DNA from 2 places in the Variovorax sp. V116 genome. Region 1 is predicted to be linked to the other one. Evidence: predicted binding sites of a transcription regulator. Region 1 holds the regulator's gene; the other holds the start of a gene.
The links. Region 1 encodes HrcA, which represses chaperone genes, less so after heat shock. Its sites were predicted from a motif close to TTAGCACTCNNNNNNNNNGAGTGCTAA; they were not measured.
Positions count from the first base shown of each region.

Region 1 (10,801 bases):
CGAGGGCGATGAGCGTGACGTTGTCGCTGTGCGCGCCGCCCTTGCGCAGCGCCATTTCGGCCAGGTCGGGCGCGGCGTCGGACACCGGCTTGTCGGAGGACAGCGTGTGCACGATGACGGCGTCGTCGAGCACGCCCCAGACGCCGTCGGAGCACAGCATGATGCGGTCGCCGCGCTGCAGCTGCAGCGGGGCCGAAATGTCGAACAGCGGCGTGGTCGGCGAGCCCAGGCAGGTGAGCAGCAGGTTGCGGTTGACCGGCATGTCCGCGCCATGCGGACGCGGGCGCTCGGCATGCGAATGGTCGCGCGTGCGGGTCAGCAGGCGGCCGTCGCGCACCACGTAGAGGCGCGAGTCGCCGCAGTGCATCCAGGTGGCCGTGGTGCCCTGGAGCAGCGCCGCGACGACGGTGGTGCGCGGCGTGTCGAGCATGGCCTTGTGGCTCGCGTACCGCATGATCTGCTGGTGCGCCGCCATGGCCGATTCGGCCAGGAAGGCCTTGACGTCCTTGACGGTGGGGCGCGCTTCGCGCTGGTAGAGGGCCGCGATGGTCTGCAGCGCCAGCTGGGCCGCAACCTCGCCCTCGGGGTGGCCGCCCATGCCGTCGGCCAGCACGAAAAGGCCCGACTCCCGCGTGTAGCAGTAGCCCATGCGGTCTTCGTTCTTGAGACGGCCGCCCTTGCGGCTGACCTGGAATACCGAGAATTTCATGCCGGGCGCGTGGTAGGTGCCGCCGCCCTAGGCAGGGCCTTCTTGTCGAAGGAGCGGATGTTGTCAAATGAAAGCCGCACCTTTTCGCCGACGGTGAGCTTGGTATAGCGGCGCTCGCCTTCGCGGCTGAGCTCCTTTTGCAGCGCAAAGACCGACTGCGGACGCGAGAGCGGATCGAGCGACATGCACCATTCGACCACCTCGATGAGATTGTCGGAGTACACGCCGCGCAGGCGCGACAGCGACAGGCTGAGCCGGTCTTTCTCGATGCGGCGCGGGGCGTCGTTGGGCGGATAGCCCTGCATGCAGGCATAGATGCAGGCACCGATGGCGTAGATGTCGGTCCAGGGACCCATCGACGAGTCGCGCCGGTACATCTCGGGCGCGGCAAAGCCGGGGGTGTACATCGGCCGGATGAAGATGCCCTCCTTGCTGAGCACCTCGCGCGCGGCGCCGAAGTCGATCAGCACCGCCCGGTCGTCGTCGGTGACGAAGATGTTGGCGGGCTTGATGTCCAGGTGCAGCATCTTGTACTGGTGCACGATGCGAAGGCCGCGCAGGATCTCGTCGAACAGCGACCGGATGGTCGATTCGCGGAAGACCTTGGGCCTTTTCAGGTCGCGCGCGGTCACCACGAAGTCCTGCAGGGTGGCGCCCTCCAGGTAGTTCATGACCATGTAGACGGTTTCGTTCTCGCGAAAGAAGTTGAGAACGCTGACCACCGAGGCGTGCGAAATCTGCGCGAGCGAGCGCCCTTCCTCGAAAAAGCTCTTGAGGCCGAGCCGGTAGAGCGAGAGCTTTTCGGGCGCCACTTCGGGCGTCAGCTCGCCCGGCCCGCGCGTGGCGAGCGAAGATGGCAGGTATTCCTTGATGGCAACCTGCTGTCCGCTGGGGTCTATGGCGAGGTAGACAACGCCAAAACCGCCTGCGGAAAGCCGGCGAACGATGCGGTAACCGCCAATGACCGTATCGGGCAGCAGGGGCGAAGGCTTGACCTTTGACATAATCCGGGAGTTTCGCCCGAAGGCGATGGTGCGGCAAGCGAACGCCATGCCGACGCCTCGGTGCTTGCAAGCAAAACCATAGTGAGGCGCAATGCCAGTTTACAGCATGACCGGCTATGCCAGTGGCCAGAACGGCCCCGCCGGCAGCCACTCCGAAGCCGAGGCACGGCCTGCCGCCGCGGGCCGTCTCGGGGTCGAAATCCGCTCGGTCAACAGCCGCTTCCTCGACCTCACCTTCAAGTTGCCGGAGGAACTGCGCCAGCATGAAACCGCGCTGCGCGAGCTGCTCACGGGCAAGCTCAAGCGCGGCAAGGTGGAGGTGCGCGCCGCCATCGAGAACACCGCCCAGGCGGGCGTCGTCGAGCCCTCCGTCAAGCTGCTGCAGCGGCTCAACGGCGTGCAGGACGGCATCAAGGCCTGGCTGCCGGGCGCCCGCGAACTGAGCGTGGCCGACGTGCTGCGCCTGGCCGGCGGCGACAGCGCCGCCCGCGGCGACTGGGGCGGCGACCTGCTCGAGGTGGCCGGCAAGGCGCTGGATGCGCTGATGTCGGCCCGCCAGCGCGAAGGCGCGCGGCTCGCCAAGATGCTGGAGGCCCACCTCGCCCAGCTGCGCGCGCTGGTCGAACAGGCCGGTCCGCTGATTCCGCAGCTGGTCGAGCAGCAGCGCGCTCGTTTCCTGGAGCGCTGGCAGGAAGCCATGGGCCTGACCGGCGGCACCCTGCCCGAGGCCGCCCAGGACCGCGCGCTGACCGAGGCCACCGCCTTTGCCATCCGCATCGACGTGGCGGAAGAGCTCACGCGGCTGAATTCGCACCTCGACGAGATCGAGCGGCTGCTCAAGAAGGGCGGCGAAATCGGCAAGCGGCTGGACTTCCTGATCCAGGAGCTGCATCGCGAGGCCAATACACTGGGCTCCAAGTCGGCCGCGCTGGAGCTCACCCGCATCGGCGTGGACATGAAGGTGCTGATCGAGCAGATGCGCGAACAGGTACAGAACATCGAATGAGCGAGCGAATGGACTATCCAGGCAACATCTTTGTCGTGGCGGCACCCAGCGGTGCCGGCAAATCGAGCCTGGTCAAGGCGCTCATGGAGCTGGACACAGCCGTCCAGCCCTCGGTTTCCCACACCACCCGGCCACCGCGCGGGCAGGAAAAGCACGGCCGGGAGTATTTCTTTACCTCGCCCTCCGAATTCGACGCCATGATCGCGGCGGATGGGTTCGTGGAGTGGGCCCACGTGCACGGGCACCGCTACGGCACCTCCAAGAAAGCCATCGAGGAGCGCATCGCCCAGGGGGCCGACGTCATCCTGGAAATCGACTTCCAGGGCGCCATCCAGATCCGCAAGACCTTCGCCAACGCCGTGATGATCTTCATCCTGCCGCCCAGCTGGGAAGAACTGCGCTCCCGGCTGGAGCGGCGCGGCGAAGACAGCGCGGCCGTCATCGAGCTGCGCCTCAAGAATGCCGCCGAAGAGATGGCCCGGGCGGGGGAATTCGACTTCGTTATAATCAACGAGTTATTTGAGCGCGCGCTTTTCGATCTCAAGGCGATCGTCCACGCTCAGCGGCTTCGGTATTCTGCACAGCGCCGCGCACGTGCCGACACATTCGCCGCCCTGAACATCCCCTGATTTCCTGCTCACCGACCGAAAGACTCCATCATGGCCCGCATCACCGTCGAAGATTGCCTGCTTCAGATCCCCAACCGCTTCCAGCTGGTCCTGGCCGCCACCTACCGTGCGCGCATGCTGAGCCAGGGCCATGCACCCAAGATCGAGAGCAAGAACAAGCCCGCCGTCACGGCCCTGCGCGAAATCGCCGAAGGCAAGATCGGCCTGGAAATGCTCAAGAAGGTGCCGGGCTGATCGTTGTTTCTGACGCAGCCCTGCAACGAAAAGGCACCGCAAAGCGGTGCTTTTTTTACGTCTGGACGCGTCCATAGAGCGGTCACGCTAAAGTGGTAGCCATGAGCGCGGTTGCCAAACATCAGTCCCATGCCCCCACGGGGGGCACGCCCAAGCCGAGCCCGGCGGCGCTGAATGCGGCTGCCGCGAGCTTTGCCGCGCTGACCGCCAGGCTCGACTACCTGAGCCCCGAAGACACCGAGCTGGTGCGCCGCGCCTACCGCTTTGCCGACGAAGCCCACCTGGGCCAGCTGCGCAACAGCGGCGAGCCCTACATCACCCACCCCATTGCCGTAGCGGCGCAATGCGCCGAATGGAAGCTCGACGCACAGGCGCTGATGGCCGCCCTGCTGCACGATGCCATCGAGGACTGCGGGGTCACCAAGCCCGAGCTGATCGAGCGCTTCGGCGCGCCGGTGGCCGAGCTGGTCGACGGGCTCACCAAGCTGGACAAGCTGCAGTTCAACACCCGCGAGGAAAACCAGGCCGAGTCGTTCCGCAAGATGCTGCTGGCCATGGCGCGCGACGTGCGCGTGATCCTGGTCAAGCTGGCCGACCGCACGCACAACATGCGCACGCTCGACGATGCGCCGCGCGAGAAATGGGCCCGGATCTCACGCGAAACGCTCGAAATCTACGCGCCCATCGCGCACCGGCTGGGCCTGAACCAAACGTACCGCGAACTGCAGGAACTGTCGTTCCGCCATCTGAAACCGTGGCGCTATGCCACCCTGTCCAAGGCCGTGGCCAAGGCGCGCGGGCGCCGCCGCGACCTGATCCAGAAGGTGCAGCGCGAGGTCGAGACCGCCTTTGCCAACGCCAACATGACGCTGCGCATCGCGGGACGCGAGAAAACGCTCTATTCGATCTACCGCAAGATGGAGGAAAAGCACCTGAGCTTCGCCCAGGTGACCGACATCTACGGCTTTCGCCTGATCGTGCCGAACGTGATCGCCTGCTACACCGGCCTTGGCATCCTGCACCAGATGTACAAGCCGCTGCCGGGCAAGTTCAAGGACCACATCGCGATCGCCAAGCTCAACGGCTACCAGTCGCTGCACACCACGCTGGTGGGTCCGGCCGGCGTGAACGTGGAGTTCCAGCTGCGCACCGAGGCCATGCACGTGGTGGCCGAATCGGGCGTGGCGGCGCACTGGCTCTACAAGGCGGCCGAGCCGAACGCGGCCAGCAACGACCGGCTCGGCACCAAGTGGCTGCAGTCGCTGCTCGACATCCAGGACGAAACCCGCGACGCCGCCGAGTTCTGGGACCACGTCAAGGTCGACCTGTTCCCGGATGCGGTCTACGTCTTCACGCCGAAGAGCCAGATCCTCGCGCTGCCGCGCGGCGCCACGGTGGTCGACTTTGCCTACGCCATCCACAGCAACATCGGCGACCACACCTCCGCGGCACGCATCAACGGCGACCAGGTGCCGCTGCGCACGGAGCTCAAGAACGGGGACGTGGTCGAGGTCATCACCGCGCCCGTGTCCACGCCCAATCCCGCGTGGCTCGGCTTCGTGCGAACCGGCCGGGCGCGCTCCAAGATCCGCCACTACCTGAAGACCCTGGCCCATGCCGAGTCCGAAGGCCTGGGCGAGAAGCTGCTGGCCCAGGCACTGCGCGCCGAAGGCCTCAGCAAGCTGCCGGCCGAGGACGCCGAGCACCAGGCGCTGTGGGAAAAGCTGCTGCGCTTCACCGGCAACCGCACGCGCGCCGAGCTGCTGACCGACATTGGCCTGGGCAAGCGGATTGCCAGCATCGTGGCAAAGCGGCTGGTGGCCATGCTGTCCGAACTCGGCGAGCGGCCCGATGCGCTGCTGCTGAGCCGCGAGCGCTTCATCTCGCACGAGACCATTTCCCAGGGCGCCGTCACGCTGGATGGCAGCGAGAACTCGTCGGTCCGCTTTGCGCTGTGCTGCCGGCCGATTCCGGGCGACGAGATCGTGGGCTATCTCGGCCATGGCGAAGGGCTGGTCGTGCACACCGAGTCCTGCGGCGTGGGCCAGCGCCTGCGCCACAAGGACAGCGAGCGTTTCTTCGCGGTCGAATGGGCGGACGAGCCGACCCGCACCTTCGAAACCGGCGTGGTCATCACGGTGCGCAACGACAAGGGCGTGCTCGCGCGCGTGGCCGCGACCCTGGCCGACGCCGAAGCCGACATCACGCACGTCGAAATGGCCGACGAGACGCCGCAGGATTCGACCGACCTGCGCTTCGTGATTGCGGTGCGCGACCGCACCCACCTGGACAGCGTGCTGCGTGCCGCGCGGCGCACGGCCTCTGTGCTGACCGCCGCAAGGACGGTTCCCGCGCCCTGACCGGCGGGCAGGAAGGCTAGCGCGCCGTGCCCGGCGCCGGATAGCTGACCGACAGCAGCTCGACCTCATGGGCGCCGCCCGGCGTCACGAGCTTCACCACGTCGCCTTCGCGCGACTTGAGCAGCGCGCGGGCAATCGGGGAGATCCAGCTGACCTGCGACTGGGCGCTGTCCGCCTCGTCGATGCCCAGGATCGTCACGCTGCGCTCGTCGCCCGTTTCGTCCACATAGCGCACTGTTGCGCCGAAGAACACCTGGTCGCTGCCGTGATGGACCGACGGATCGGTCACTTCGGCGATTTCGAGCCGCTTGGTGAGAAAGCGGATGCGCCGATCGATTTCCCGCAGCCGCTTCTTGCCGTAGAGATAGTCGCCATTCTCGGAGCGGTCGCCGTTCTTGGCGGCCCAGTGCACGGCTTCGACGACCTTCGGGCGCTCTTCGTCCATCAGCTGAAGCAGTTCGTCGCGCAGGCGGGCATAGCCGGCCGGCGTCATGTAGTTCTTGCTGCCGCTCGGCAGTGCGGGCGCGGTGCTTTCACCGCCGTCGTCGTCACCGTCGCTCTCGGTTTCCTTGGTGAATGCTTTGCTCAACTTGGTAGAACCTCTGGTCTCAAGGAAGGGATGGGCTTTTCACCGTATTTTCAACATTCGCGACAGGGTGCGCAGCGGCGCCGTCACGCGCCACGAGTTCGAGGCCCGAAGTGCCGTGCATTGCGCTTCCAGGTGCGAGGTGCGCAATCTCGCGCGCTCCAGGTCCTGCGCGAGAACGGCCTGGCTGCGCTGGCATTCGGCGAGTTCATGTTGGCGCGCATCGCGTTCGGCGATTGCCTCGCTCAAATGCTGCTGGCAGGCCGTGCGGCCGGCAATGGCTTCGTCCAGTTCGCGCTGCTGCTCAGCGCGGCAAGCCATTGCCTCGTCGAGTTTCCGCTGGAGCACCGCGCACTCGGACACGGCCTTGTCCAGCTCACGCTTGATCGCCACGCGGTCCAGGGTGGCCTGGGAAGGAAATTCGATGCTGCCCGGCGCCTGCGCGGTGTGGGCAGCAAGCTCCCTGCCCACGCGGACCTTCGACGGCACCGCCGTCTCCCGATGGGCCGACAGCGCCCGCTCCCTGTCGAGCTTCGCACCCAGGACCGGATGCAGCTTGTCGTAGAGATACGCCGGGTCCTCCACGAGACGCGGAAAGTCGAGCATCACCAGCGGCACGTCGTGCTTGACCAGCGTGTGCATCAACTCATGAAAGCCCAGCGCAAGAAGGCGTGCTTCGTCGATCGGGTTGAGCGAATAGACGATGCCGCCCGGCGTGGTCCCCCACGACTCCCAGAGCCGGCAATCGTCCGGCAGGCCCTCCATGGCATACCGTGCGCGCAGCTCGTTGACCACGCGGCTGGTGGAGGCTTCCACGATGCTGCGCATCGGAAAGATCACCGCATCGAGCGCGATGGACGGGTCCGCGAGCAGGCGCGTGGCATAGGCATGCAGCCAGGGCGACTTGATGACGTAGGGCAGATCGGGGTTGTCGAAGGGCAGGTCCTCGAGGCCCGCGTTGGCGTCCCCGTTGTAGGTGCTCGCGTCCGGATGCCTTGCAAGATGCGTGTCCAGCCCGCAAGCCGCCAGGTACTGGACGAGGAAGGTCGTGCCGGCGCGCCCCGTGCCGGCAATCATCAGGTGGTTTTTTCTTGCGGGCGTCATTGATGCAGCGTCCGGGTTGGCGCCGTTCCCTCCAGCGAAGCCATGATCTGCTGCACCGCAGCCGAGACATCGCAGCTGGAAGTGTCGACTGTGAGCGCGGGGTTTGCCGGGGCTTCGAAGATGTCGGACACGCCGGTGAAGCGCGCGATCGCGCCCTGCCGCGCTCGCGCATACATCCCCTTGGGGTCGCGCCGCTCGCAGACTTCCAGGGGCGCGTGCACGAAGACCTCGTGGTACGAAGGGCCGACGATCGAGCGCGCGAGATCCCGGAGCGCCTGCAGCGGTGAAACGACGGCAACGATTGCCACCATGCCCTGCTCGTTCAACAGCCGAGCGATGTGGGCAATGCGGCGGATGTTCTCGTGGCGGTCTTCCGCGCTGAAGCCGAGCCCGTGGTTCAGTCCCTTGCGGACCTCGTCGCCATCCAGCCGCACGGCACCCACGCCCCTGGCGCGCAGCAAGGGCTGCAAGGCGGCGGCGATGGTGGACTTTCCCGCGCCGGACAGCCCCGTGAGCCAAATGACGGGCGGCGGCCGCAGTGTTGTTGTCGAAGCAGGACGATCGGCGTCTGGTTTCTGCAACTGTTCTGGCATCGAAAAACAGGTCTGGCCGGGCGCGGCGCCTCAAGGCAGCGGCTCACCCGGCGTGAAGGAAGACGAAGGTTCTCAAGCGGCTCGTTTTCTTCCGGCTCCTCCGGTGAACAACAAGAATGCCTCAACAGCACCCGAAGGTCGAGGGCGATCCGGCGCAGGATCGATTGCATTGAATGGAGCCCGGAGCGGGAACATTGCCCGTGATCTCGTTGAACGGAAAAATATTCCGCAGAGAGCCGCGCAAAAGAAAAAGGGTTAGGACACGTAATGTCCTAACCCTTCAAAGAGTGGTGCGGCTGGCAGGAATTGAACCCACGACCCCTTGGTTCGTAGCCAAGTACTCTATCCAACTGAGCTACAGCCGCACAGCTATCGATTATAGCATCCATTTTTGGCCCCTGGCGGACCAAGCTCAGAAATGAATGCAATTGGTAGGCCGTGATGGGCTTGAACCATCGACCAACGGATTATGAGTCCGCTGCTCTAACCAACTGAGCTAACGGCCCACGAGAGGCCACGATTCTATTCGCGGCGTCGCTCACTTGCGGTGGCTCAACGCATTGCTGACCAGCCGCGAGGTGATGTCCACGATCTGGATCATTCGCTCGTACGGCATGCGGGTGGGGCCGATCACGCCCAGCGTGCCCACCACCTGCCCGTCGACTTCATAGTTGGCGCTGACGATGGAAAGCTCCTCGATCGGCACCACCTGGCTTTCGCCGCCGATGAAGATGCGCACGCCCTCTGCCTTGCTCGACACGTCGAGCAGCCGCATCAGCTGCGCCTTCTGCTCGAACAGCTCGAAGGCACGGCGCAGCTGCCCCATGTCGCTCGAAAAATCGGTGACGGAAAGCAGGTTGCGCTCGCCGGAGATCACCACGTCGTCTTCCTGCGCCTCGGTGAGCACCTCGGAGCTGACCTTGACCGCCGCCTGCATCAGCGCGGCAATTTCGCCGCGCAGTTTTTCGACCTCGGACTGCAGGCGGTCGCGCACCTGCTCGATGGTCAGGCCCGCGTAGTGGGCATTGATGTAGTTCGATGCTTCCACCAGCTGCGACTGCGTGTAATCGGCTTCCGGAAAGATCACGCGGTTCTGCACGTCGCCGTCGGGCGAGACGATGATCACCAGCAGCCGCCGGTCCGAGAGCCGCAGGAACTCGATCTGCTTGAAGACCGAGGCGCGCCGCGGCGTCATGACCACGCCGACGAACTGCGACAGGTTGGACAGCAGGTTGGCCGCGTTGGCAATCACCTTCTGCGGCTGGTCAGGGGGCAGGTGGCTCGGCGCGTTCATGTGCTCGCGCTGGGCGGTGAGCATGGTGTCGACGAACAGCCGGTAGCCGCGCGCGGTGGGAATGCGTCCGGCCGAGGTGTGTGGGCTGGTGATCAGCCCCAAACCCTCGAGGTCGGACATGACGTTTCGGATGGTCGCGGGAGACAGGTCAAGGCCCGGGGCGCGCGACAAAGTCCGCGACCCGACCGGTTGGCCTTCGGCGATATAACGCTCGACCAGCGTCTTGAGGAGCAACTTGGCACGGTCGTCCAGCATTGCAAGATTTTAGTGTTGTACGTTAAAAATTTCGGTCAGCGGCGGAAGGCAATCTCCCGCCGAACCGCGTCCCTAGCGGCGGTGTAGCTCACACCAAGCAACCCGCCAATCTCCTTGAAACTCAAATTCCCTCGGGTGTAAAGCTCAAAGGCCAATCGGTCTTCAGTCTTGGAAAACATCCGCTGTCGCCCGAATCTAACCCCCCTTGCCCTCGCGGCGACCCGGCCGGCCTCGCAGCGCTCCCGGATGATCGACCGCTCAAACTGGGCAACAGCTCCCAGAATTTGCAGCACCAATTCGCCCATCGCTGACGACGTGTCAACCGGCTCGGTCAGCGATCGCAACGATGCCCCGCCTGAACGCAAACGCTCGAGCAGATGCAAGAGGTCCTTGAGACTCCGAGCGAGCCGATCCACTTTGTAGACCACCAGCGTGTAGCCAGGTCGCAACGCACTTAGCGCCCGGTGCAGCTCTGGCCGAGGGCCAATCCCACTCGTCTTCTCCGCGTAGATCGTGCGGACTCCTGCCGCCTTCAATGCGTCCAACTGGAGCTGCGTTTCCTGTTCATTCGTGGACACCCTCGCATAGCCAACCAACATCAGCCCGCCTCACTAAGCGCTATTGTTTTCATAGCATAGTACATTTGGCAACAACACGTTGAGGAGCGGGAATGGATAGGCATCTTCAGGAACTTCAAAACGCCATGTGGCAAGGTCTGATCTTTCAGGCCGTGATCGGTGCAGTGATCACCACGGCCCTGTTTTATGCGCTGTATCTCGTGGTCAGAACCGCAGTGCGAGACGGAGTCAGAGAAGGCATGGCACAAGGCCGAACCAACGGGAGAAGAGAGCCAGGCAAGGCACCAACGGAAAACCTTCCAGACATGCGGGCAGATTGATCACAGCGACGAATTGCCGGGTACAGGGTGCGCGAGGGTCTTTCCCCCGCAAGCGGGTCCCCGAACTTCCGGCTTAGCAATAAAGGGGCAGGTTCAAGGGGGCGACGAACTGGACCACGGGTGGCGACG
Region 1 covers NZ_AP028661.1:4,474,474-4,485,274, forward strand. Annotated here, with positions in the region: gene ACAM58_RS21360 (PP2C family serine/threonine-protein phosphatase) at 1-709, opposite strand, end outside; gene ACAM58_RS21365 (serine/threonine-protein kinase) at 706-1,713, opposite strand; gene ACAM58_RS21370 (YicC/YloC family endoribonuclease) at 1,805-2,719, shown strand; gene gmk (guanylate kinase) at 2,728-3,348, shown strand; gene rpoZ (DNA-directed RNA polymerase subunit omega) at 3,379-3,582, shown strand; gene ACAM58_RS21385 (bifunctional (p)ppGpp synthetase/guanosine-3',5'-bis(diphosphate) 3'-pyrophosphohydrolase) at 3,684-5,942, shown strand; gene greB (transcription elongation factor GreB) at 5,959-6,531, opposite strand; gene ACAM58_RS21395 (hypothetical protein) at 6,571-7,632, opposite strand; gene cysC (adenylyl-sulfate kinase) at 7,629-8,225, opposite strand; tRNA gene ACAM58_RS21405 (tRNA-Arg) at 8,514-8,590, opposite strand; tRNA gene ACAM58_RS21410 (tRNA-Ile) at 8,655-8,731, opposite strand; gene hrcA (heat-inducible transcriptional repressor HrcA) at 8,764-9,774, opposite strand; gene ACAM58_RS21420 (recombinase family protein) at 9,810-10,373, opposite strand; gene ACAM58_RS21425 (hypothetical protein) at 10,445-10,672, shown strand.

Region 2 (10,801 bases), 2.2 Mb from region 1:
GTGCGCGCCATCGGCCTGTCGGGCCAGATGCACGGCGCCACGCTGCTCGACGCCGCGGGCGAGGTGCTGCGGCCCGCCATCCTCTGGAACGACGGACGCAGCGGCCCGCAGTGCGAGGCGCTTGCGCGCGCCGTGCCGCGCCTGGGCGAGATCGCGGGCAACCTTGCGATGCCCGGCTTCACCGCGCCCAAGCTGCTGTGGGTGCGCGAGCACGAGCCTGAAATCTTCAACCGCACGGCGCGCGTGCTGCTGCCGAAGGACTGGCTGCGCTTCATGCTGAGCGGCGAGGCCGTCAGCGAAATGTCCGATGCCGCCGGCACGCTGTGGCTCGACGTGGGCGCGCGCGACTGGTCCGACGAACTGCTCGCGGCCACCGGGCTCACGCGCGGGTACATGCCGCGGCTGGTGGAGGGCAGCGAAGTGTCGGCGCAGCTCAAGCCCGAGCTGGCCGCGCGCTGGGGCGTGGGGAACGGCGCCGCTGGCGTGCTCATCGCCGGTGGCGCGGGCGACAACGCCGCCAGCGCCGTGGGCATGGGGCTGGTGGAACCGGGGCAGGGCTTCGTGTCGCTTGGCACCTCGGGCGTGGTGTTCGTCTCGACCGACCGCTTTCTGCCGAACCCCGCGCAGGCGATGCATGCCTTCTGCCATGCGCTGCCCGGCCGCTGGCACCAGATGTCGGTGATGCTCTCGGCTGCGAGCGCCGTGAGCTGGGCCGCCAAGGCCTTCAGGTTCGTCGACGAGGCCGCGCTGCTCGAAGCGGCCGCGTCGGTCGCGCCCACGCAGCGCGCGCGCTGCCCGCTGTTCCTGCCGTACCTTTCGGGCGAGCGTTCCCCGCACAACAATCCCAACGCGCAGGGCGTGCTGTTCGGGCTCACGCATGCGCACGGCCCGGCGGAGATCGCCTATGCCGTGGTCGAGGGCGTGAGCTTCGGCCTGCGCGACGGCTTCGACACCCTGCGCCTGCCGGCCGGCATGCCGCTGCGCGAAGTGGCGCTGGTGGGTGGCGGCGCGCGCAGTGTCTGGTGGGGCCAGCTGCTGGCCGATATCTTCGAGCTGCCGCTCACGCTGTACGCGGGCAGCGAGACGGGTGGGGCGCTGGGCGCGGCCCGCCTTGCCTGGCTGGCTGACGGCGGCACCGTGGCCGAGGTGTGCACGCTGCCGCCGGTGAAGCAACAGCTGGTGCCTTCGCTTGAAGGTGCCGATGGGCACAAGGCGCGTCATGTGCGCTTCCGGGCGCTCTATATGGCGCTGCGCGACCAGTTCCGTTAATTCGTACGCGCAATGAAAAAGGGCCGCTTTCGCGGCCCTTTCGTTTTGGTGAGCAATGGAGCTCAGCCGGGAAATTACATTCCCATGCCGCCCATACCACCCATGCCGCCCATGTCGGGCATGCCGCCGCCGGCACCGGCTTCTTCCTTCGGTGCGTCGGCGACCATGGCTTCGGTCGTCAGCAGCAGCGAAGCCACCGATGCTGCGTTCTGCAGCGCGGTGCGGGTCACCTTGGTCGGGTCCAGGATGCCCAGCTCGAGCATGTCGCCGTACGTGTCGTTGGCGGCATTGAAGCCGTAGTTGCCCTTGCCGGCCAGCACGGCGTTCACCACCACCGAGGCTTCGCCGCCGGCGTTGTTCACGATTTCGCGCAGGGGCGCTTCGATGGCCTTGAGCACCAGCTTGATGCCGGCGTCCTGGTCGGCGTTGTCGCCCTTGACCTTGTCGCCCACGGCTTGCTTGGCACGCAGCAGAGCCACGCCGCCGCCGGCCACAACGCCTTCTTCCACTGCAGCGCGGGTGGCGTGCAGGGCGTCTTCGACGCGTGCCTTCTTTTCCTTCATTTCGACTTCGGTGGCAGCGCCGACCTTGATCACTGCAACGCCGCCGGCCAGCTTGGCCACGCGCTCTTGCAGCTTTTCACGGTCGTAGTCGCTCGTGGCTTCCTCGATCTGCACGCGCACTTGCTTCACGCGGGCTTCGATGTCGGCCGCAGCGCCCGAACCGTCGATGATGATGGTGTTTTCCTTGCCCACTTCGATGCGCTTGGCCTGGCCCAGGTCGGCCAGCGTCACCTTTTCGAGCGTCAGGCCCACTTCTTCAGCGATGACCTTGCCGCCCGTCAGGATGGCGATGTCTTCCAGCATGGCCTTGCGGCGGTCGCCGAAGCCAGGTGCCTTCACGGCCACGACCTTCAGGATGCCGCGGATCGTGTTCACCACCAGCGTAGCCAGGGCTTCGCCTTCGACTTCTTCGGCAATGATCAGGAGCGGACGGCCAGCCTTGGCGACTTGTTCCAGCGTGGGGAGCAGGTCGCGGATGTTGCTGATCTTCTTGTCGAACAGCAGCACGAAGGGGTTGTCGAGCAGCGCCGATTGCTTCTCGGGGTTGTTGATGAAGTAGGGCGACAGGTAGCCGCGGTCGAACTGCATGCCTTCGACGACGTCGAGTTCGCTGTCCAGCGACTTGCCGTCTTCGACGGTGATCACGCCTTCCTTGCCGACCTTGTCCATCGCGTCAGCGATGAGCTTGCCGATGGTTTCGTCGCTGTTGGCCGAGATCGAGCCGACTTGAGCGATTTCCTTCGACGTGGTGGTGGGCTTGGAAGCCTTCTTCAGCTCTTCGACCAGGGCCGTCACGGCCTTGTCGATGCCGCGCTTCAGGTCCATCGGGTTGATGCCGGCGGCCACGTACTTGAAGCCTTCGCGAACGATGGCCTGGGCCAGCACCGTGGCGGTGGTGGTGCCGTCACCGGCGTTGTCGCTGGTCTTGGAGGCCACTTCCTTCACGAGCTGGGCGCCCATGTTCTGGAGCTTGTCCTTGAGTTCGATTTCCTTGGCGACCGACACACCGTCCTTGGTGACGGTGGGGGCGCCGAACGAGCGCTCGAGCACCACGTTGCGGCCCTTGGGGCCCAGAGTCACCTTGACGGCGTTGGCGAGGATGTTGACACCCTCGACCATGCGTGCGCGGGCTTCACCGCCGAAGACTACGTCTTTTGCTGCCATGTTTTATTACTCCGAATAGGGATGAATTGATTACTTCTCGACCACGGCAAAGAGGTCGTCTTCCTTCATGACCAGCAGTTCGTCGCCATCGACCTTGACGGTCTGGCCGCTGTACTTGCCGAACAGGACGCGGTCGCCGACCTTGACGGTCAGTGCGGTCAGGTCGCCCTTGTCGGTGCGCTTGCCGGGGCCGACGGCCAGGACTTCACCCTGATCGGGCTTTTCGGCGGCTGCGTCGGGGATGACGATGCCAGAGGCGGTCTTGGTTTCGCTGTCAACACGCTTGACGATCACGCGATCGGCCAAAGGACGAAGTTTCATTGCATCTCCTGGATAAGAAACGGGGTTGTGGTCGGGCGCCGGCGGAAAAGGCCGGCGGCCCATCGACTGGAAGCGAGGCTTTGTTAGCACTCGTCAGCAGCGAGTGCTAATCATAAGGGCAATCGGCGGACTTTCAAGGCCGGGGCGGCCCGCCGGGCTGTAACTGCGCTCGGTTTTTGGTCGCGAGGGCTTCAGAGGTCCAGCTTCAGGCTGGCCACGACGCTGCGCCTGGCGCCCGGAATCACGTACAGGTTGCCCCACGAGGCGGTGTAGAAGTTCCGGTTGAAGAGGTTGTGCACGTCGATCGACACGCGGGCGGTCTTGTTGATCTGCCAGAAGCTCACCAGCTTGACGGTGGTGTAGGCCGGCAGCGAGTAGGTGTCGGCGCCGTTGCCCGAACGGTTGCCCACGTAGTTGATGCCGGCACCCACGCCATAGCGGCTGCCGTCGGCCAGCGCATCCTCGCGGATGGCGAACAGGCCGGCGCTCGTCCTCGGGATGTTCACGATGCGCGTGCCGGGCGCCAGCGTTGCGTCCTTCGAGATGCGGGCGTCGACATAGGCGAAATTTCCGCTCACCCGCCAGTTCCTGTCGATCTGGCCGTAGACGTCTGCCTCGAAGCCGCTGCTCTTGACCTCGCCGGCCGCCACGGAGAAGCCGGGCGTGTCGCTGGCCGTCAGCACGTTCGTCTTCTTGATGTCGAACACGGCCAGGTTGGCGCCCAGGCGCTGGTCCGCCGTCTGCAGCTTCAGGCCGGCCTCCAGCGCGGTGGAACGCTGCGGATCGAAGGCCTGGCCGTTCTTGTCGGTGCCGCTGTTGCCGCGAAACGACTTGCCGGCCGAGACGTACCAGGAGCTCCAGTCGTTCGGCAGGTAGGTGAGGCCGGCGCGCGGCGAAACAGCATCGTGCTTCTGGGCGCTGTTGCGGTTCACGCGGTCCTCGATGCGCTGCCTGAAGTGGTCGTAGCGGGCGCCCACCAGCAGCTTCCACTGCGGCGAAAGGCTGATCTGGTCCTGCAGGAAAACGGCGCTCGCACGCTGGTGCTCGTCCGAGCTGGAGGTGAGCGAGGTGAGCGGCGGCCGGGGCTTGCCATAGACGGGCGGGTAGATGTCGATCGGGTAGTTGCCCGAGCGGAGGATTTCGGTGTTCATCCACAGCCTGGACGCTTCCACGCCGACCAGCAGCGTGTGGGCCAGCGCGCCGGTCGTGAACTTGCCTTCCAGCTCCGCCTGGAAGGACGTGTCGCGCGACGGCAGCTGGCGCCAGGTGGCGCGGCGGTTGAGCGTCCGGTTGTCGCTGGCGAGCGAAGTCGCTTCGGTGTAGTTGCCCGAGAAGGTGCTTTCCTTGTAGCTCGCACCGAGGCGGGCGCGCCAGTTTTCCGACAGCTGGCGGTCCAGCGTGAGCTGGTGCGTATTGCTGGTGAGCGTCATGTTGCCGTCGTCGGGCTCATTGAGCACACGGTCGCGCGGCAGGGTTCCGAGCAGGCCGCGAACATTGATCAGCCCGCGGTCCAGCGGCGTTTTCGAACGCAGGAATTCGGACTCGTAGTTGAGCACTGTCTTGTTGTCGATGACCCAGGTCAGCGCGGGTGCCACCAGGGTGCGCCTGTTGCTCAGCAGGTCGCTTCGGCTGTCGCCTTCCTCCACCGCCAGGTTCAGCCGGTAGGCCACGTTCCGGCTCAGCGCGCCGGTGCTGTCCAGCGTGCTGCGGCGCAGGCCCTGGCTGCCGATGCTGAAGTCGGCCGTGTTGCGGCGCGTGAACTCCGGCTTCTTCGTGACGATGTTGATGGTGCCGCCCGGCTCGCTGCTGCCGTAGATGGCCGACGCCGGCCCCTTGAGGAATTCGAAGCGCTCGACCGTGGCGGTGTCGCGCGGCGGGTTGTAGCCGCGCGATCCGGGGAAACCGTTGACCAGGAATCCCATGTCGGTGCTGCTGAACCCGCGGATGCCGAAGTTGTCCCAGGTGCCGCCGAAGTCGTTGAGGCGCGTGATCCCGCTCACAAGATCCACCGTGTCGGCCAGGCGCGTTGCGCCCATGTCCTCGATCAGCTGGCTGGAGACGATGCGCACCGACTGCGGCACCTCCCGCAGCGGCGTGCTGGTGCGCGTGGCACCGCTGCTGGTCGTGGGGTTGTAGCCGCCGGATTCGGGCTCGGCGACCACATGCACTTCGGGCAGCGATGGGCTCGCCGGGTCCGGCTGTCCGGTGCCGGGGCCTTGTGCCATGGAGAGCGGGGAAATGGAAGCGAGGGGGAGCAAGGCAAAGGCGATGCGTGACGACCGGATGCGGAATCTCATTGCAATTTGTTGACGTTTTATTTACAGTTAATGAGAATAACTCTCATTACCTATTGTAGACGTCCGCTACAACTGGTCGGTCGGCACGAACCAGGAGAACAGCAGCAGCTGCAGCCGCGTGAGCAGGCTCGAATCGGGCTCGCTGTCGAGCACCTCGTTGTCCACGTCGCCGGTGCCTATCCATTGCACGTTCTCGCCGTCGGGCATCAGCACGACGCGGTAGACGCCCTCGATGTCGTCCAGCTGGTAGGCATACAGAAGTGCCTGGGTCAGTTCGAAACTCCGCACGCGAACGCCGAATTCGGTGTTCAGCCGCGCCGAGCGCGGGTCGAGGTTCATCGAGCCGAGCAGCACCCACTCGCGGTCGACCAGCGCGAGCTTGGCATGCAGGCGGCCGCGCGCCTTCTTGAGCAGGCTGCGCAGCTGGCGGTTGCGCTTGAGCTGCTGGGTGCTGACCTCGTACAGGTTCACGCCCAGCTTCAGCATGTCGACGCGGTAGCGGTTGTAGTTGATGTTGACCAGCGGCTCGTCGCTGTCGGCCAGCGAATTGGTTATGACGCTGATGCGCACGCCGCGCGCCCGGCCCTCGCGGATGCGGGCCATGCCTTCGTCGCCGGGAATGAAGTAGGGCGAGATCACCACCACGTCCGAGCGCGCCGTGGAGGTCATCTCATGGAAGCGCGCAGCGAGCGATTCGGCGGGCGACGCGAGGATGCCCAGCGCCTTGTTGGGGCTGTCGGCCGCGGCATGGGCGTCGGCGCGCATCCACTTCATGCGGCCGATGTCGGCCAGCTGGACGCCGAGCGGCGGGTCGCCCATCACGTCGGTGCCCTGAAGCGCGGCCGGCGCAGGGGCGTGGACCGCCGAGGTGGCGGCTTCGAATTCCGACTTCATGGCCTCCGGCGTGCCGCTGGCGCCGGCAACCCGCTGGAGCGGGTAGACCACCTCGCTGTTCCAGTAGGTGTCGAAGATGCGGGCGGCTTCCGGAACCACGGGGCCCGCCATGAGGAGCTCGAAGTCGATGAAGTTGGCATCCTCGCTGCGCAGGAAGTATTCGTCGGCCAGGTTGCGCCCGCCCGCGATGGCCATGGCGCCATCGGCCACGAAGAGCTTGTTGTGCATGCGGTGGTTGAGCCGGCGGAAATCGCCGAAGAACTCGAGCCAGCGCGTGGCCGAGTGGTCGCGGGCGTTGACGAAGGGGTTGAACAGCCGGACCTCGGCATTGGGCTCCGCGGCCAGGCCGAGCAGCAGGCGGTCCATGCCGGTCGTGTAGAAGTCGTCGAGCAGCAGGCGCACCCGCACGCCGCGGCGCGCAGCATTTCGAAGTTCGCGCAGCAGCAGGCGGCCGGTCTTGTCGTTGCCGAGCTGGTAGGTCTGCACGTCCAGCGAGGCCTGCGCGCGCCGCATCAGCTCGAAGCGTGCATCGAGCGCAAAGGAAGCCTCCACCAGCGGCCGGATGCTCGACAGCCCATCGTGCGCGGCGGTGTCCAGGCTGGCCGCGGCGCGGCCGAGCGCGGTGGAAGGGGAGGCGGCGATCGAGAGCGTTGGCGGCTCCGGCGTGCGCGGAGGCAGGCCGGCGCAGCCTGCGAGCACCCCGGCGATGCCAGCGGCCACCAGCCAAAGCGCCAGGCCGCGCAGCGCGTGAAACGAAGAGGCGAGAAACTTGTGGAGCATGGGGCCCGCGAACGCACACGACGTGCGGCCGGATCGTAGCCGCTTTGCCTTGCGCCACGGCCGCGCTGCGGATGCATGCAATGGCCGAACGTCCCCTTGCCGATGCGGGGAAATCGGAACAAATGAGACTATTACAAATAGAATACGAATCGTTCTTAATAATGTTTCGGAGTGGAGCGGGAATGGCAAGGTTATTGGCGGGGCGCAGGGTCGCATCGGTTCTGGCAGGCTGCATGGCGGTCTACGTGCATCACCAGGTCCTGGCCCAGACCGCGGCGCCCGGCGCCTTGCCGGAGGTGAAGGTCGATGCGAGCGCCGAGGCCGAAACCGCAACCTCGCCGGTGATCGGCTACCGCGCCCGGAACGCCGCCACCGCCACCAAGACCGACACGCCGCTGGCCGAAACGCCCCAATCGATCACCGTGGTCACGCGCGACCAGATGGTGGACCAGGGCGCGGGCAATGTTCAGGATGCGCTCAACTATGCGGCCGGTGTGCGCTCCGATGCCTATGGCCAGGATTCGCGGACCGACTCGGTGCGCATCCGCGGCGCCACGCCCGACGTCTACCTGGACGGCCTGCGCCAGTCCTATGGCTACTACACCAGCACCACGCGCACCGAGCCCTACACGCTGGAGCGGCTCGAAGTGCTGCGCGGCCCGGCGGGCATGCTGTTCGGCGCGGGCACCGCGGCGGGCGTAGTCAACATGGTCAGCAAGCGTCCGCTGCAGGAAACCCAGCGCGAAGTGGGCGTGCAGTTCGGCAGCTTCGGCCGCAAGCAGGTCCAGGCCGACCTCACGGGGCCGCTGAATGCCGACGGCAGCCTGTCGTACCGGCTGATTGCGTTGCAGCGCAAGTCGGACTCGCAGGTCGACCATGTGCCCGACGACCGCAGCGTCATTGCGCCTTCGCTGACCTGGCGGCCCAGCGCGGCGACCTCGCTCACCTTGCAGGGGCTGTGGCAAAAGGACAAGAGCGGCAGCAGCTCGCAGTTCCTTCCGTGGGAGGGCACCTTGCTGCCGAACCCGAACGGACGCATTCCCGCCAGCCGCTTCATCGGCGAGCCGGGCTTCGACTACTACGACAGCGAACGCAAGACCTTCGGCTGGCAGTTCGAGCACAAGTTCAACGAGAACTGGCGCGTGCGGCAGAACTTCCGCTACGCGAAAAACGAGAACGACAACCGCTACCACTACGGCGCCGCCTTCAGCGGGGCCGAAAGCTGGGACGCCACCGATCCGATCTTCAAGCGCGTGCTCGGCCGCTACTACGACAGCTATCTCACGCGCAACCGCACGCAGACGCTCGACAACCATGTCGAGGGCCATTTCGAGACCGGCGCGGTGAAGCACACGCTGCTGGTCGGCGCGGATTTCTCCAGGCAGCGCGAGAACGTCTGGGGCGCGACGACCTTCGACACCATCGACGTCTACGCGCCGGTGTACGGCCACGTCGACCTGCCCGAGCGCGTGGCGCTGCCGCGCACCCGCCAGCGCCAGACCGGCGTCTACCTGCAGGACCAGGTCAAGCTCGACAACTGGATCTTCGTGGCGGGCCTGCGGCACGACAGGGCGGTGTCCAGCGCGGCAGGCAGCGAAGAAGAAAAGAGCAGCGCAACCACCAAGCGCTTCGGCCTGATGTACGCCATGCCCTCGGGCTGGTCGCCGTATCTGAGCTACACCGAATCGTTCACGCCGCAGTCGCCGCGCTACGGACAGATCTTCACGCCCTTGCGCGGTGAGCAATGGGAAGCCGGCGTGAAGTACGAGCCGAAGGACCGCGCGCTGGCGTTCAGCGCGGCGGTCTACGATCTGCGGGAGAAGAACCAGATCACCTCGCCGTCGCCGAATGTGTACACGCAAGCCGGCAAGACCAAGACCCGGGGCGTCGAGCTCGAGGCCAAGGGCTCCATCGGCCCCGACCTCGACCTGGTCGCGCACTACAACTACACCGATGCCGACGAGCAGATCGAGGGCCTGCCCAAGCACCAGGCGAGCGTCTGGGCCAAGTACCGCTTCTCGATCGGCGGCGTCAGCGGCTTCTCGGCCGGCGCCGGCGTGCGCGTGATGAGCTCGTTCCGCGACCTGCAATTCGGCGTGGGACCGCGCGTGCCGGGCGTTGCGCTGGCCGACCTCGTGTTTGCCTACGACACCGCGCAGTGGCGCTATGCGCTCAACATCAACAACGTGACGGACAAGGCGTACTTCAGCACCTGCCTGTCGCGCGGCGACTGCTGGTACGGCTCGCGCCGCAACGTCGTGGCCAGCGCGACCTACCGCTTCTAACCGCTCACTTTCGACGAGGGCAGCAACGACATGAACAGCCGAAAGATCAAGACCTGGGCCTGGGTGCACAAGTGGAGCAGCCTCGTGTGCACCGTGTTCATGCTGCTCCTGTGCATCACGGGCTTGCCGCTGATCTTCCATCACGAGATCGGCCACCTGCTGGGCACCGAGGTCGAGTCGCCCAGGATGCCCGCGAACACGCCGCGCGTGAGCCTGGACCGCGTGCTCGAAACCGCGCGTGCGAAGCACCCCGACCGCGTGGTGCAGTTCGTTTCGCAGCCCGAGGACGACGACGGCCTCTGGTTCGTCACGCTCACGCCAACGCCCGCACCCACGGACGACTTCAAGTCGGTGGCGGTGGACGCGCGCACCGGCGCCGTGCTTGCGCAGCCCAAGCTCGACGAAGGCTTCATGTACGTGATGTTCAAGCTGCACGTCGACCTGTTCGCCGGCCTCGCGGGCAAGCTGTTCCTGGGTTTCATGGGCCTGCTGCTGCTGGTGGCCATCGTCTCCGGCGTGGTGCTCTATGCACCGTTCATGCGCAAGCTCGACTTCGGCACCGTGCGGCGCGAGAAGCGCCCGCGCCTGAAGTGGCTCGACCTGCACAACCTGCTGGGCATCGTCACGCTGGTGTGGCTGTTCGTGGTGGGCTCCACCGGCATGATCAACACCTGGGCCGACCTGGTCATCAAGTACTGGCAGTACGACCAGCTCAGCGCGCTTCTCGCGCCCTACAAGGACGAGCCGACGGTGCCCGTGGCCCAGCGCGCATCGGTGCAGCGCTCGATGGAGGTCGCGCTCCAGCAGACGCCCGGCATGAAGCTGTCCTTCGTCGCGTTTCCCGGCACGGCGTTCTCCAGCCCGCACCACACCACCTTCTTCATGCGCGGCAGCGAGCCCTTCACCTCGAAGCTGCTGCAGCCGGTGCTGGTCGACGCCAAGACGGCGCAAGTGACCGCCGCGCCGAAGATGCCCTGGTACCTGACGGCGCTGCTGGTGTCGCAGCCGCTGCACTTCGGCGACTACGGCGGCATGCCGATGCAGATCATCTGGGCGCTGCTCGACATCGCGACCATCATCGTGCTGGGCAGCGGGCTGTACCTGTGGCTCAAGCGCGGCAACAGCGTGCCTGCTGCGGCCTCGCCGGCGGGACAGCGGCCGCCGCATGGCGGACCACATCAGCAGCCTGAACCGGCGCCCGCCATGAAGGTGCAGGCATGAAGCAGCG
Region 2 covers NZ_AP028661.1:1,246,618-1,257,418, forward strand. Annotated here, with positions in the region: gene xylB (xylulokinase) at 1-1,269, shown strand, start outside; gene groL (chaperonin GroEL) at 1,344-2,996, opposite strand; gene ACAM58_RS05760 (co-chaperone GroES) at 3,027-3,317, opposite strand; gene ACAM58_RS05765 (TonB-dependent siderophore receptor) at 3,509-5,614, opposite strand; gene ACAM58_RS05770 (phospholipase D family protein) at 5,681-7,288, opposite strand; gene ACAM58_RS05775 (TonB-dependent siderophore receptor) at 7,471-9,573, shown strand; gene ACAM58_RS05780 (PepSY domain-containing protein) at 9,604-10,794, shown strand; gene ACAM58_RS05785 (hypothetical protein) at 10,791-10,801, shown strand, end outside.
Region 2: the regulator HrcA is predicted to act here: its motif matches at 3,401-3,427, upstream of ACAM58_RS05760 (co-chaperone GroES).